One region of the Roseateles sp. T103 genome, then DNA from elsewhere that is predicted to be linked to it. Evidence: predicted binding sites of a transcription regulator. Region 1 holds the regulator's gene; the other holds the start of a gene.
What was found. Region 1 encodes FliA, which starts transcription of late flagellar genes. Its sites were predicted from a motif close to CTAAAGTTTNNNNNNNNNNNGCCGNTA; they were not measured.

Region 2: a site for FliA is predicted at 4,647-4,673, ahead of AC2EBS_RS17870 (flagellin N-terminal helical domain-containing protein). Genes of this name have one in related genera too.

What each region holds. Positions count from the first base shown of each region.
Region 1 is NZ_JBXVVS010000001.1:1,437,198-1,444,982, forward strand. Features, by position in the region: gene AC2EBS_RS06375 (putative bifunctional diguanylate cyclase/phosphodiesterase) at 1-1,747, shown strand, start outside; gene AC2EBS_RS06380 (GGDEF domain-containing protein) at 1,756-3,627, shown strand; gene AC2EBS_RS06385 (methyl-accepting chemotaxis protein) at 3,769-5,019, opposite strand; gene AC2EBS_RS06390 (RNA polymerase sigma factor FliA) at 5,184-5,897, opposite strand; gene AC2EBS_RS06395 (MinD/ParA family ATP-binding protein) at 5,918-6,724, opposite strand; gene flhF (flagellar biosynthesis GTPase FlhF) at 6,742-7,785, opposite strand, start outside.
Region 2 is NZ_JBXVVS010000008.1:564-8,348, forward strand. Features, by position in the region: gene AC2EBS_RS17850 (glycosyltransferase family 32 protein) at 298-939, shown strand; gene AC2EBS_RS17855 (class I SAM-dependent methyltransferase) at 941-1,600, shown strand; gene AC2EBS_RS17860 (O-linked N-acetylglucosamine transferase, SPINDLY family protein) at 1,597-3,453, shown strand; gene AC2EBS_RS17865 (hypothetical protein) at 3,639-4,178, opposite strand; gene AC2EBS_RS17870 (flagellin N-terminal helical domain-containing protein) at 4,913-5,761, shown strand; gene AC2EBS_RS17875 (flagellin domain-containing protein) at 6,141-6,992, shown strand; gene AC2EBS_RS17880 (flagellin N-terminal helical domain-containing protein) at 7,198-7,785, shown strand, end outside.

The DNA.
Region 1 (7,785 bases):
GGGCGGATTCAAGCTGGCTGCCGAGGCCCTGCGCGTGTTCGGTTTGGGTGCCGACGCATCGCTGGACTTCATCAGCGCGATGCGCATGGTGCCGCGCGAGGAACGCAAGCTTTTCCTGCATCTGCTACGCGATGTGCTGACCCACAACTCGGTGCTGGTCACCGACCTGACGGTGCAGCTGATCGACGGCCGCACCCGCGTCATCCATATCGAGGCCGAGCCGGAGTTCGACGAGCAGGGCAACACCAGCGGCTACACCGGGGTGCTGCAGGACGTCACCGACCGGCGCCTGGCCGAGGACAAGATCCGCCAGCTGGCCAACTTCGACTCGCTCACCGGCCTGCCCAACCGCCGCCAGCTGATCTGGCGCACCGAGCGTGCCATTGAGCAGGCGCGCCGCATGGGCCATGAGGTCGGCCTGCTGCTGATCGACCTGGATCGCTTCAAGGTCATCAACGACACGCTGGGCCACGCCGCCGGCGACGAGCTGCTGGTCGAGGTGGGCCGCCGACTGCGCGGCTGCGTGCGCCACTCGGATCAGGTCATCGAGGGCATGCTCGAATCGGTGGGCGGCCGCTCGCACCGCACGCTGGAGGCCGTCGGCCGCCTGGGCGGCGACGAGTTCGTCGCGCTGCTGCCCGAGGTGGCCGATGAGCGCGACGCCGAGCGTGTCGCTGAGCGCGTGCTGGAGGCGCTGCGCGAGCCCATGTTCATTGCCGGCCAGGAGTGCTTCGTCACCGCCAGCGTGGGCATCGCGATCTATCCGCGCGACGGCCTGACCACCGCCGAGCTGCTGCGCAATTCGGACGTCGCGATGTATGCGGTGAAGACCCAGGGCCGCAATGCCTCGGCGCTGTACACGCCGATGCTCTCGGGCCGTGGCCGCGAGAACCTCGAGCTGGAAAGCGCGCTGCACAAGGCGATCGAACGCGGCGAGCTGGTGCTGTACTACCAGCCCAAGATCGACGTGCGCAGCGCGCGCATGGTCGGCGCCGAGGCGCTGATGCGCTGGCAGCGGGGCAACACGCTGGTGCCGCCGGGCGACTTCATCCCGCTGGCCGAGGAGACCGGCCTGATCGTGCCGCTGTCCGAGTGGGCCCTGAAGGAAGCTGCCCGCCAGGCCAAGGTCTGGCAGCTGAATTTCGGCTTCTCGGATTCGATCGCGGTGAACCTGCCGAGCCGGCTGTTCGAACGCTCGGACCTGGTCGAGCATATTCACCAGTGCGTCAGCAGCTACGGGGTGCCACACCGTTCGATCCAGCTGGAAATCACCGAGACTGGGCTGATGAAGGATCTGCAGAGCGTGATCCCGGCGCTGCACCGGCTCAACGAAGTGGGTGTCGAGGTCTCGATCGACGACTTCGGTACCGGCTACTCCTCGCTGGCCTACCTGACCACGCTGCCGATCGCCGAAGTGAAGATCGACCGCAGCTTCGTGCGCGACCTGGGCATCACGCCGCAGAGCTCGGCCGTGGTGACCGCGATCATCGCGTTGGCACGCTCGCTGGGCCTGCGTGTCATTGCCGAGGGCGTGGAGACGCTGCGCCAGATGGAGGAGCTGCACCGCCTGGGCTGCGGCATCATGCAAGGCTTTTTGTTCAGCCGCCCGCTTCTGCCCGACGATCTGGAGCGCTGGCTGTCGCAGACCGTGCTGCCCCGCAAGGCGCCCTGGATCGTCCAGGCTGGCGATCAGTCGCTGGATAGCCGTGGCGCCGGAGAGGCGCGACCGACCGGCAGCCCGCGTTGAACGACACCATGGACGACAAGCAGCACCCCTCCCGACCCGGCGCCCTGCCGCCGGCACAGCTGGCCAAGGCCGCACTGCGCCGTCTGGCGCTGAACAAGCAGGAACCGACGCCGGAGAACTATGCCGCCGCCTATGCGCTGGAAGCGGGCGGCACGCCTGCCAGTGCCGATGCGGCGTTGCCCGAGCGCGCGCAGGCGGTGATGGCGCGGCTGACGACCCTGGCCGTCGGCGAGGTGCAAGCACGCACCGAGATCAGCGCGATGCTGCGCGAGGGTCGCTTTGACGACGCGCTGCGCCGGCTCGAGACACTGCAGTCCGGCGCAGCCAGCCAGGGCGAGGCCCTGGCTGGTGCGGTCGAACGACTGGTGCGCGGACTTGAACGCGGTGGGCGCCAATGGACGGTAGCGCGCAAGAAGGACGGCCTGCAGCGCGTGCTGGAGAGCAACCGCAGCGATGTGCAGCGCCTGGTGAACCGCCTGCAGCAACTGGTGCAGAGCTGGGACAGCGACACGGCCGACGCCAACATCGCCACGCTCAGCAGTGACGAGGACACTGGCGGTCCGCCCAGCCAGTTCTTTACCGATACCGAGCTGGCGGCGGACCTCGAGCAGCGGGCCAGCCAGCTTCCCGACGCCGAGGCCGCCGCCCGCTCCGCCTCAAGCGACCCACGCGCCTGGAGCGCGATCAGCGACAGCCTGCAGGGCACCGTCGGACACGCGCTGCGCAGCCCTCAGGCCGGCGCCTCACCGGACAGCCTGGTCGACGACCTGCTGACCGAACTGGCCAATGCGCAGACGGAGCTTGCCAGCCAGGGCGCCACTTCACAGCGTGCCGCCGCCATGGCCGCCCTGTGTCAGCGGGCGCGCCAGCTGCTGGACCATCGTCACCACCTGTTCGGCGAGCTGGGCCAGCTCTGCCGCGAACTCAGCGCCAGCCTGGTCGATCTGTCCGAGGACGACTCCTGGGCACGCGGCCAGTGCGAGGCGATGAACCAGACATTGGAGACCGGTCTGTCGGCGCGCGGCGTACGCAGCGTTTCCGAGCTGCTCAGCAACACCCGCGAACGCCAGCGCAGCCTGCGCGAGGAACGTTCACGTGCGCGCGACTCGCTGAAGTCGCTGATCCACAAGATGCTGGCCGAGTTGGGCGAGCTCGGTGCGCACACCGACCGTTTCCAGCACAGCGTCGGTCGCTATGCCGATGTCATCGAGAAGGCGGATTCGCTGGAAAGTCTGGCCGGCGTGGTGCGAGAGATGGTCGAGGAAAGCCGCTCGGTCCAGGCCCTGGTACGCGAGACGCAGTCGCGTCTGACTGCTGAGCACGAGAAGGCCAGCCAGCTCAGCGACCGGGTCAACGAGTTGGAGAAGGAACTGCGCCGGCTGTCGGACGAAGTTCACACGGACCAGCTCACGCAGATTGCCAACCGTCGCGGCCTGATCGCTGCCTTCGGCATCGAGCAGGCCAAGCAGGAGCGCGAAGGCTCGCGCATGGCGCTGGCGCTGCTGGATATCGACAACTTCAAGAAGCTCAACGACACGCTGGGCCATGCCGCTGGCGACGAGGCGCTGAAGTCGCTGGCTGCGCGCGTGACACAGATGCTGCGCCCCGGCGACATGGTGGCGCGCTATGGCGGCGAGGAGTTCGTGCTGATGCTGCCGGCCACGCCGCTGGACGAAGCGCAGTCGGTGCTGACACGGCTGCAGCGCTCGCTGTCGGCGGCGCTGTTCATGCACGAGGGCAAGGACGTGTTCGTCACCTTCTCTGCTGGGGTCACGCTCTATCGGCCGGGCGAGACGCTGGAGCAGGCACTGGACCGCGCCGATGTGGCCCTGTACGAGGCCAAGCACACGGGGAAGAACAAGGCGTGCGTGGCGCCTTGAGCTTGTTGTGTTCTTCCGCTTGGGTGGGTCTTGGTGCCGCTGATCGGGCTTGATCACTTTGTGAGAGCGCGCCGGGATTTCGCCCCGGCGCGCTTCATCCAGCACTCAAACCGAGCACCAAACGACCACGCCGACAAGCGATCAGAACTTGAACGCGATGCGCAACCCGCCCCAGTGCCGGCCGCCGACCATGATCGGCGCCGAGGCCTCCTTGAGCAGCACGAACTTGCCGCCGCCCATGTCGCGCCGGTAGGTTTGCAGCAGAAAAGGCCGCTGGTTGCGCGCCGAAGCCAGGCCGGTGCGGTCGTTGAAGATGCGACGGTAGCGGCTGTTCGCGGTGTTCCACACCACGTCGCCAGCCCGCTGCGGGTGGCAATAGGCACGGTTGTGCGTGGGCACATAGCCGTTGCGATCGACCGCGATGCAGAACACCACCTTGTCACTGAGCGTCAGCACCTTCTCCTGAACCTGCGGGAAGAGGCGATCGGCAAGCTCGACGAAGGCAGTCTGGTACTGCTGCGGATTGGTGCCCTGCATCGGGCGGTAGTTCTCGTCGAAGAGCTGCTCCAGCCGGATCTGACCCTGGGCGACGGCGGATTCCAGCAATGCGGCAATCTCGCCGGCAGCCTGCTGCGCCATGCGCAGGAAAGGCGAGTCCTCCACCTCGACGCCGGACTCGGCGATCTGCTCGATCAACTCCTCGGACAGCTTGAGAAAGCGATCGCTGCAAGCGAAGGCCGTGCCCAGGCCGCTGATGACCTGACGCACCTCGGACTCCAGCGCGGCGGCGCGCTCGTTGAGACTGGCACTGGTGGCGCGGCTCTGCTCGGCGGACGCCGCAATCAGCCGTACGTCGTCTTCGACCGCAGCGAAGGCCGTGTGAATGCTGCTCTTGGAGCTGCCTGCTCCCTGCCCGTCGCTGCGCAGTTCGCGGCTGAAGGCATCGACGCGCGTGTCCAGCGCCTTCACCGAGGCCACGATGGCCTTGGACGAGGCCTCGACCTTGGCGGAAAGGTCCTTCACCGCGTCGGCAACCACGCCGAAGCCGCGGCCAGCCTCGCCGGCACGCTTGGCCTCGACCGAGGCGTTGAAGGCCACGAGCCGGGTCTGCAGCGCGATCTGCGTGATCGCAGCGGCAGCCTCGGACACTTCGCGCAGTGTCTGCACGATGCCGCCGACTTCGCTGCCGACGTTGTCCAGCGCACCACGCGCGGTGGCCACGGCCTCGCGCGTCTTGCCGGTGGCCGCACCGATGGACTGCTGGGCCCGCTGCACCTCGGACAGCTGCTCGGCCAGCGCATGCATGGCCTGCCCCTGGGATTCGACGGCTTTCTGGGTATCTTCGAGAACGCCGCGCACCTCGGCCGCATCTCGGCCGAGCGTGGACACCATGCGCGACAGTGTCTTGACGGTATTGAGTGCTGTGCTGTCCGCCTCCGCCCGGCTTGTGGTCGGCGGCGTGCGGACGGGCCCCTCTGGGCCGCGACGGCGCAAGAAGCTATCAAGCATGGGATTGTTTGTCTCCTGTGCAGCTCTTATGGCTGCTACTGGTGGCCTCACCAGTCGCGAAGCTTAACTCTCAATCTCGCGATGGCTTGACTGTGCAATTGACAAACCCGTGACTCTGTCACTTTTAGCACAGCGGCAATCTCTTTCAGGTTCATGTCATGTTCGTAATACATGGACATGACGTACTGCTCGCGCTCGGGCAGGTTCTTGATCGCCGCGACCAGCGCTTGGCGCATGCGATGGTCCTGCAGCAGCGCCATGGGGTTGGCGCCGTCGTCAGCCACATGGCGGTCGAGATAGTCCTCGTCGCCATCGTCGCCGCTCATGTCCTCCAGGAACACCAGCTGCGTGCCGCGCACCTTGGACAGCAGGTCCTGATACTCAACGAGACTGATGCCCATTTCCTTGGCGATCTCGCTCTCCTGCGGCGGACGGCCCAGGCGCTGCTCGAGCTTGTGCACGGCCGTCTCGATCTCGCGCTGCTGGCGGCGCGTGCCGCGGCTCATCCAGTCTCCCCCGCGCAACTCGTCGAGCATCGCGCCGCGGATGCGCTGGGTGGCAAAGGTTTCGAACTGCACGCCCTGCGTTGCATCGAAGCGTGCCAGCGCATCGGTCAGGCCGATCAGGCCGACCTGGATCAGGTCGTCCAGCTCCACATTGGCCGGCAGCTTGGCGATCATCTGATGCGCGAGTCGTCGCACCAGCGGGCTGTGCTGGCGGATCAGCGAGGAATTGTCGAGGCGACCTTTGGCGGTGTACATGATCGGCTCCAGCGGCTTGATCAGAGGGCGGCGGCAGCGTGGTGGCGGCTCGGCAGCGGGCGCAGCGGCATCGCGTCAGCGGGCGCTTCGAACATCGCTCCGGGCGGCGCCGCCATCAGCAGCTCGCGCGCCAGGTAGCGCAGCTCGGGCGCCATCGGCGCAGAGGCCGGCTGGCGCGGGTCCATGCAGGCCCAGTCACGTAGCACGGCGCCGAGGAAGCCTTCGGCGCAGCTGCTGAGCTGCTGGGCGATGCGTTCGGCCAGGCGCAGCTGCGGCGGGCAGGCCAGCAGCAGGCTGTAGACCATCAGCCCGGCGCGCTGCGTCAGCCACTTCATGCCGGCATAGGCATGGGTGACGCTCTGCACATCGGTGTCGGCCAGCAGCACCGGACGCAGTTCGCGGCTGGCGACCATGCGTGCCAGCTCGGCAGCGCCGGCATGCAGCAGCACCACATCGGCCTGCGGCGCGGCATCGGCGACCACCTCAAGGAACTGCGCGGCCGAGCCATTGGCATTGATATGGCGCAGCGGCAGGCCGCGTGCGGCGAGATACGAGACATGCTCGGACAGCGGCTCCACGCAGGCGGCCAGATCGACCTGGGCCAGCTCGGAAGGCTGCGGCGACATCTCGCCGGCATCAACGACCAGCGTGTGCAGGCCCAGCTCGGCGAATGCAGCGCACAGACCTTCGAGCAGCACGCCGGCGCTCAGCACATGCGGGTTGCTCAGCACCGGGATGAAGCGCACGCGCGAGCTGGCGAAGAGGCGGCGCAGACCGTCGGCCTGGTCCTGCACGCGGGGGTTGTAGCGATTGAGGTCGCGCATCATGGTGTCGATCTGTCGTTTCAGTGCGCGCCCAGTGCCGAAGGCTGGGCCACAGCCAGCGCAGGTCCGCCGGCGAAGATCAGGTTGATGTCCGAGCTGTCCATGCGCCAGGCTGGCGTCGCGGCGCTGCGCAGCGCGCGCTGCACCAGGGCCGGGGCCGACAGGCGGTGCCAGTCCTCGGGCACGCGCTGGCCGTTGGTGACGCCCAGCACCTTGAGCTTGTGGCGGATCACGCAGTCCAGCGCCGGGGCGAGCTTTACCGCCTCGTCGATCTTCGACAGCACCACGCCCATGCACTCGCTGCCGCGCCAGGCCATCGCCACGTCCTCGATGGTCTCGCCCTGCTGGGCGGCATCGAGCACCAGGATCTTGCGCAGGCTGGGGTGGCGCAGCATGTCGAGCAGCTCGCCGGTGCGGCTGTCGCGCTGCGCCATGCCGGCGGTGTCGATCAGCACCATCTTCTTGGCCGACAGCAGGTCCAGCAGGTCTTCCAACGAGGTGCGGTCGTGGGCGGTATGCACCGGCACGCCGAGGATGCGGCCGTAGGCGCGCAGTTGCTCATGGGCGCCGACGCGGTAGGCGTCCAGCGTGATCAGTCCCAGCTGGCCGGCACCATACTTGGTGGCAAAGGCTGCAGCGATCTTGGCCGTGGTGGTGGTCTTGCCGACCCCGGTGGAGCCGATCAAGGCCAGCACACCGCCCTGGTCTTCCAGTGCGGGCTCGGCCTCACCGGTAAGCAGGTTGCGCGCCAGCACATTGGCCGCCCAGGCGGTCTCGTCGGTGGCCATCTGCTTGTAGTCGGCCGGCAGGCTCTCGGCCAGCTTGCGCACCAGCGCGGGCGAGAAGCCAACCTCCAGCAGCTTTTGCGTCAGGCGGGCCTGGGCCGGCTGGCGTTGCAGCTTCTCCATGAAGGCCAGCGCGCCGAAGCGTTCCTCGATCAGGCCCTTCATCGAGCGCAGTTCGTTGATCATGTCCTGCTGCTCGCGACGGCTGGCGGCCAGCGCCAAATCGGGCAGCGGCGCGGCCGCCTGCGCCACGCGGATCTCGTCGCGCAGCACTGGCGG
Region 2 (7,785 bases), on a different contig from region 1:
TGGGTTTCGTTCGTCTGCCTGTCTTGTCAGCCTCGGCGCCCTCTCGTTTCCGGCGCTTCAACATGTGACGAATTGTGGTGAGTCGAACAAGGCCCAAACATCAGCCCAAATCCGTTCCGCCTGTCTCCCGGCAACACCTGCCCTTGTCAGGTTTCTTCCTACACGGACGTGACTAGTTCACGCTTTTCAAGCCCTGCGGCCGGCGCGACAGCCGGGGAAACCGGGCTTTTATCGGCCCATGGCCTTGTCAGCCTGCAGCGCAGACTACGCACTCCACGGCATGAGCGGAGCTGACTGATGATTCCACGCACCCTGCACGTGATCTGGGTCGGCGACGAATCGAAACGCCCGGACAACTGCATCGCCACCTGGCAGCGGCACAACCCCGACTGGGAGCTGCGCCTGTGGGGCAACGAAGAGCTGGCCAGCTATGGCTGGGTCAACGCCGCGCACATGCGCGAGATGGCGCAGCGCGAGCTCAACGGCGTGGCCGACCTGATGCGCTGGGAGATCCTCTACAACGAAGGCGGCTTCGTCGTCGATGCCGACAGCATCTGCAAGCGGCCGCTGGAACCCTGGCTCTTCGAAGGCGAGGCCATGGCCTGCTGGGAGAACGAGCTGGCCCGGCCTGGGCTGATCGCGGCCGGCTATGTGGCCTCGGTGCCCGACAACCCCTTCTTCGGCCAGATGATCCTGGACCTGCAGAAGGAGCCCACGGTGATGGACCGCATGGCCTGGCAGAGCGTGGGCCCGCTGTTCCTTACCGAGTGCCATCGCCAGTACCAGTACGGCGGGCTGACCATCTGGCCCAGCCACTTCTTCATCCCGCGCCACTTCACCGGCACCGCCTACACCGGCGGCGGCCAGGTCTTCGCCGACCAGGCCTGGGGCAGCACGCTGCAGGGCTACGACCACTTGCACACCATGGAGATCGCCTGACATGGATACGATCAGCGCCGTGCTGGCCCAGCGTCAGCCCATGGTCTCGCCGCTGGAGCTGGCGCACCAGCCCTACTTCACGCAGAAGCTGATCGTCAGCGAGGAACTGATCGGCCGCTCGCGCCTGGACGTGTTCAGCCAGCTCTGCGCCGGCAAGCGCGTGCTGCATGTGGGCTGCGTGGACTGGCCGATCACCGACCTGAACCACTCGCTGCACCTGCAGCTGGACAAGATCTGCGACGTGGACGGCTTCGACATCCACGACGAGGCCTTCGCGCAGATGCAGCCGCATCTGCGCGGCAGGCTGTATTCGCGCTGGGAAGAGCTGCCCGGCGGCTACGATCTGGTGCTGGTGCCCGAGGTGCTGGAGCATGTGCCCGACATCCAGGGCTTCTTCGCGCAGCTCGACGCCGTCGGCGCACGCGAGTACATCATCACCGTGCCCGACGCCTACAGCTGCATGCGCCGGCACTTCGACTACAACGCCGGCGCGCAGACCTTCATCGAGGCCGTGCACCCGGACCACAACTGCTGGTACACGCCCTACACGCTGGCGAACGTGCTGCGCAAGTACACGCCTTGGCAGGTGCAGGGTCTGTGGTTCTTCAATCGCATGTCGCTGCTGGCCATGGCCACCCGCGCCGACGCCGCACCGCAGTGAAGGCACTCAAATCGCGCGCCGCTCCGCTGCTGCGCCAGCCGCCACCCGCGCAGCGCCCCCCTGCCCTGCAGGCGCTGCTGCTCGCGGCACAGACGCACGCGCGCGCCGGCCGCCACCAGGCGGCGCTGGACGAAGCCAGGCGTGCCCTGCAGATCGACGGCCAGAACCTCGCCGCCACCCTGCTGGCCGCGCAGGCCACGCTGGCGCTGCAGCAGTACGCCGACAGCATCGCGCTGCTGCAGGCGGTACCCGCCGTCGGCAGCTCCAACCTGGGCCTGCGCCTGCTGGGGGAGGCGCTGCGCCGCGCCGGCTTTGCCGAGCCGGCCGTCGGCGCGCTGATGCAGGCGCTGGCGCTGAAGAGCGACGACGTGGACGCCTATCTGCAGCTGGGCTTCGCGCTGCAGACGCTGCAGATGCATGCCGAGGCAGTCGAGTGCTTCCGCACCGTCACGCTGCTGCGCCCGGCCGATGTGATGCCGCACGCCTATCTCGTGCACGCCGAGCAGCAGGCGCTGCTGTGGGAGCAGTTCGATGCCGACGCGCAGGGCCTGCGCCGCGCGTTGGCGGCAAAGCCTGAGCAGGCCGACGACGAGTTCTGCGTGCCTTTCGCGCTGGTCAGCCTGCCGCACGATCCGCAGCAGATGCTGAAGGCGGCGCGCATCAGCAGCCGCTTCCTGAGCCGCGGACTGCCGCAGCTGCCGCCGGTGAAGCCCAAGCCATTGGCCGGCCGCAAGCTGCGCATCGGCTATCTGTCGGCCGACTTCCACGATCACGCCACCGCGGCGCTGCTGGCGCAGCTGCTGGAATGCCGCGATCGCGAGCGCTTCGAGGTGCTGCTGTTCTCGCACGGTCCCGACGACGGCTCGGCGCTGCGCCAGCGCATCGCCGCCGCCTGCGAGCAGTTCATCGATCTGCGCGAGGCTGACCTGCTCGGCACCGCGCAGGCGATACGCGCCGCCGAGGTGGACATCCTCGTCGACCTGAAAGGCCACACCGCCGACAGCCGCATGGCCGCCCTCGCCTGCCGCCCTGCGCCGGTGCAGGCGGCCTGGCTAGGCTTTCCCGGCACAAGCGGGCTGGACGCGATCGACTACATCATCGGCGACCCCATCGTCACGCCGCTTGCGCATGCCGCGCACTACAGCGAACAGATCGCCCAGCTGCCGCGCTGCTACCAGCCCAACGACGGCCGGCGCGAACGCCAGGCTGCGGTGCCGGCGCGTGCCGCGCTGGGCCTGCCCGACGATGCGCTGGTGTTGCTGGCCGCCAACCCGGTCTACAAGCTCACGCCCGCGCTGCTCGACGCCTGGGCCGAGATCCTGCGCCGCCTGCCCCAGGCGGTGCTGTGGCAGCTCAGCGGCGGCGAACAGGCCGACGCGCGGCTGCGCGCCGAAGGCCAGCGCCGCGGCATCGCGCCCGAACGGCTGGTGTTCGCACCCAAGGTCCCGATGCAACAGCACCTCGCGCGCCTGGGTGCTGCCGATCTGGCGCTGGACAGCTGGCCCTGCAATGGCCACACCACCAGCAGCGACGCGCTGTGGGCCGGCGTGCCGGTGCTGACGCTGCAGGGCAAAACCTTCGCCGGCCGCGTCGCAGCCAGCCTGCTGCACAGCGCCGGCTTGGGCGAGCTGGTCTGCCACGACGCACGCAGCTATGTCGACGCTGCCTGTGCGCTCGGCAGCGATCGCAGGGCACTGCATGCCCTGCGCGCACGGCTCGGTCTGGGAATCGCCGCGCTCTACGATGCACGACGCCTGGCGCAGGAGCTCGAAGCGCTGTACCTGCGCATGTGGTCCAGAGTCGAAGCTGGCCAGCCGCCGCAGGCGTTGGCCGCCGAGCCGGTGACCTGCTGATCCGCACCGGCCTGGGAGGCCGGTCTGCCAGAGCTGCTCGCGCGAGGCCGGCCAGCGCCCTTCGCTATCAAGCCACCGCAAGCGCTGCGCAAAGCAAAGACGCCGGCGCGGCATGCAGCCGCCCGGCGTCGCGGGGTCCGTGTCGATGGTTCAGGCGTCGTGCCGCCGCCGCGGGCGGCCGCGCGTCAAGCGGCTTGCCTGGGCGCCGTCGCCGCAGCCTGCTGCTCGGCCAGACTGGCCTGCAGGCGCTGCAGCTCGGTCTTCACCAGCGGCAGCAGATCAGGCGCCTCGGCCATCAGGCTGCGCAGCGCCTCGCTGTCCTGCTCAATGCGGGACAGCGCGTCATGCGCCTGCTGATGCTCTCCAAGCCCGGCCAATGCGAAGCCGAGCGAGTACAGGCTGGGCCCGTGCTGCGGATTCACATCCAGCGCGATGCGCGCGAACTCCACCGCGTTCTCCAGCGCACCGGCGGCCAGCAGTAGAGCCGCCATGTCGCTGAGCAAGTCATGACTCTGCGGCTCGTGGTGCAGCGCGTCCATCAGCAGTTGCAGACCGTTCTCCACCCGGCCCTGGCTGGCCTCGGCAAAGGCGGCATTGCGAGCGGCATGCAGCAGCGCGGCAGCCTCGCTGCTGATCGGCGCTGCAGTGCTGGCCTGGGTTGAGGTCGACAGCAGGGCCGCGCCACTGGCGCCGGTGCTTGTCGTTGTTTGCGTCATGACTTGCATAAGTCTCTCCAAATTGTGGCGCGCTGCTTGCTCTCTGGGCACCCGCCCCAGGACGCTCGCGTCCTGCAGGGCCGTCGCCTGGATTTGCAAACGTGCGTGCATGCATGCACGCGGCGCGCGCGTATCGACCACGGTGCAGCGAACTTTAGGGATTAGTTCACGCGCCAATCGGGAGAAAAGCACCGCTTTGCCACCGCGACTCAAAGCCTGTGCTACGCCGACACCGCCGAAAACCACTACATGGCCCGGTGCCCACGGATTCGCTCCCCGTCGCACCGGCCTGTTTCAGCTCATCGACACAAGACTGACCGAAGGACCGACAGCCGCCCCAGACATTGATGCACCCCGCCCGAACAGGCGCTGAACCGCCCACCGTCGCCGCCGGCCCGCAAGCCCGGCAGCGATCTGTGGAACAGACCGGGAAACCCAGCCGCTTTTCGGAAGATCGAGCCTATTGACAAACAGCGCTTAAGTTCTGCTTGGCGCTGTCCGATACCCATTCCAACGGGTCTGGAAACAGACGCGTGGTCAGGTTGACAGGCCGAGGGGGCATCCCGAACAGGGGCGTCGCATTGCAGGGTCCTGCCTTCCCGACGGTGCTCATCCGGCCGCAAGGTCGCCTGTAGCACCAAAAGGGGGTCTCTCCGAGGCGCCCGATTCACGTCGGAACTGAGCGTCTGGTCGCAAGCCAGGCGCACAGCCGGAAGTCTTAGTAGCTGAAACAGGAGCGCAACATGCCCGCCATCATCAACACCAACATCAACTCGCTGACCGCTCAGCGCAATATCAACACCTCGCAAGCCGCGCTGAGCACGGCGATGCAGCGCCTGTCCTCGGGCCTGCGTGTCAATTCCTCCAAGGACGATGCCGCCGGCCTCGCGATCGCCGAGCGCATGAACACCCAGGTGCGCGGCATGGCGGTGGCCATCCGCAATGCCAACGACGGCATCTCGCTGGCGCAGACCGCCGAAGGCGCACTGGCCAAGGTCGGCGACGCGCTGCAGCGCATGCGTGAACTGGCCGTGCAGGGCCGCAACGCCACCAACACGACCAGCGATCTGGACTCGCTGGGCAAGGAGTTCCAGGAACTGCAGAAGGAAATCAGCCGCGTTACCGCCGGCACGACCTTCAACGGCCGCGCCATCCTGGCCGGCGCCTCGGGCACGCAGACCTTCCAGATCGGCGCCAACACGACGGCCAACGACGTGGTCGACGTGGCGACGAAGAACATGACCACCGAGACGACGATCACCAACGTGACCGATGCGTCGATCGCGACCTTCGACAACACCGCCACTTCGGCCTCGCTGGGCACGATCATCAACAACATCGACCTGGCCATCGATACGGTCAACTCCGAGCGCGCCGTGCTGGGTGCCTCGCAGAACCGCTTCGATGCGGTGATCTCCAACCTGCAGATCTCGCTGGAGAACCAGACCGCCGCGCGCAGCCGCATCATGGATGCCGACTTCGCCGCCGAGACCGCCAACCTCAGTCGTGCACAGATCCTGCAACAGGCCGGTACTGCGATGATCGCTCAGGCGAATCAACAACCGCAGAACGTCCTGTCGCTGCTTCGATGACGCTGGGCCAGCCCAGCAGCTGGCCCTGACGACAGCTGAATTGATTGCCGCGGACAACGTCAGTCCGCCAGCTCAAGCACCCTGAGAGCGCCGTTCCCAAACCCGGGAACGGCGCCGATCGCGCAGGAGCCCTCAAGTCCAAGCAGGTGTCGTCGATAACACATCCAACGGGTCCCAAATAGTTGTTTTGAGGACTGCGTAGTCCGGTCAGCCGGCCCGACCGAGGCATTAAGCCATCGAGTTAGGCAGGACGCGGACGGCGCGAGGCCAGGCGGCGACGCTGCAGCCTCGCAGGCAAGACTGCCCGCAAGGGCATTCGTGTTATCGACCGTACAGACCGGAACGAACCGGAACTCTGGATACCGAAAGGACTGACATCATGCCCGCGATCATCAATACCAATCTCGCCTCCCTGAACGCCCAGCGCAATACCGCGATGTCGCAGAGCTCGCTCTCGACCTCGATGCAGCGACTGTCTTCGGGTTTGCGCGTCAACTCCGCCAAGGACGACGCCGCCGGCCTGGCCATTGCCGAGCGCATGAACACCCAGGTGCGCGGCATGACGGTGGCCGTCCGCAACGCCAACGACGGCATCTCGCTGGCGCAGACCGCAGAAGGCGCGCTGGCCAAGGTGGGCGACGCGCTGCAGCGCATGCGTGAGCTGGCCGTGCAGGGCCGCAACGCCACCAACACCACCAGCGACCTGGACTCGCTGGGCAAGGAGTTCATCGAGCTGCAGAAGGAAATCACCCGCGTCACCGCCGGCACCACCTTCAACGGCAAGGCCATCCTGGCCGGCTCTGGTTCAGGCACGCAGACCTTCCAGATCGGCGCCAACACGACGGCCAACGACGTGGTGGACGTGGTCACCACCGACATGACGGCCGACACGACGCTGACCAACGTGACCGACTCCGCCATCGCGGTGTTCGACAACACCTCGACGGCCGCCAGCCTGGGCACCATCATCGACAACATCGATACCGCCATCAACACCGTCAACGGCCAGCGTGCCGTGCTCGGTGCGGCGCAGAACCGATTCGATGCGGTGATCTCGAACCTGAACATCGCCATCGAGAACCAGAGCGCCGCGCGCAGCCGGATCATGGATGCCGACTTCGCATCCGAGACCGCCAACCTCAGCCGTGCGCAGATCCTGCAGCAGGCCGGCACCGCGATGATCTCGCAGGCCAACCAGATGCCGCAGCAGGTGCTCAAGCTGCTGCAGTAATCAGGGCGAAACCATAGCCGGCACACCGCCGGCTGCGCACCAGGCCCGGGCCGCAAGGCTCGCGCCTGGCCTTCGCACTGGTTTCCGTATTGGCCGTGGTTTGGCCGCTTAATCGGGCTTTTGACGGGGCTGCCGCACTCGCAGAATGCGTTCCATCGGTCAGGTGTAAATCTGCCCGCCGAACGGAACATTCAGGAGTGCTGAGATGCCCCAGACCATCAACACCAATATTGCGTCGCTGAACGCGCAACGCAATCTGAACATGTCGCAGGGATCGCTCGCGGTCTCGATGCAGCGACTGTCTTCGGGCCTGCGCGTCAACTCTGCCAAGGACGACGCCGCCGGTCTGGCCATTGCCGAGCGCATGAACACCCAGGTGCGCGGCATGACCGTGGCGATGCGCAATGCCAACGACGGCATTTCGCTGGCGCAGACGGCCGAAGGCGCTTTAGGCAAGATCAGCGACGCGCTGCAGCGCATGCGTGAGCTGACCGTCCAGGCCCGCAACGCCACCAACAGCGACTCGGACAAGGACTCGCTGGACAAGGAGTTCCAGCAGCTCGCCGGCGAGATCACCCGCATCATGGGTGCGACCTCCTTCAACGGCAAGCCCATCCTGTCGGACGCGAGCGGCCTGCCGCAGACCTACCAGATCGGCGCCAACACCTCGTCCTGGGACACCATCGACATCCCGCCGCTGGACCTGCCCAACGACGCCACCATCGGCGCCATCATCCCGCCGGGCGGCACGCCGGTGTCGATCGGTGCGCTGACCCCTGCTGGCACGCCCTCG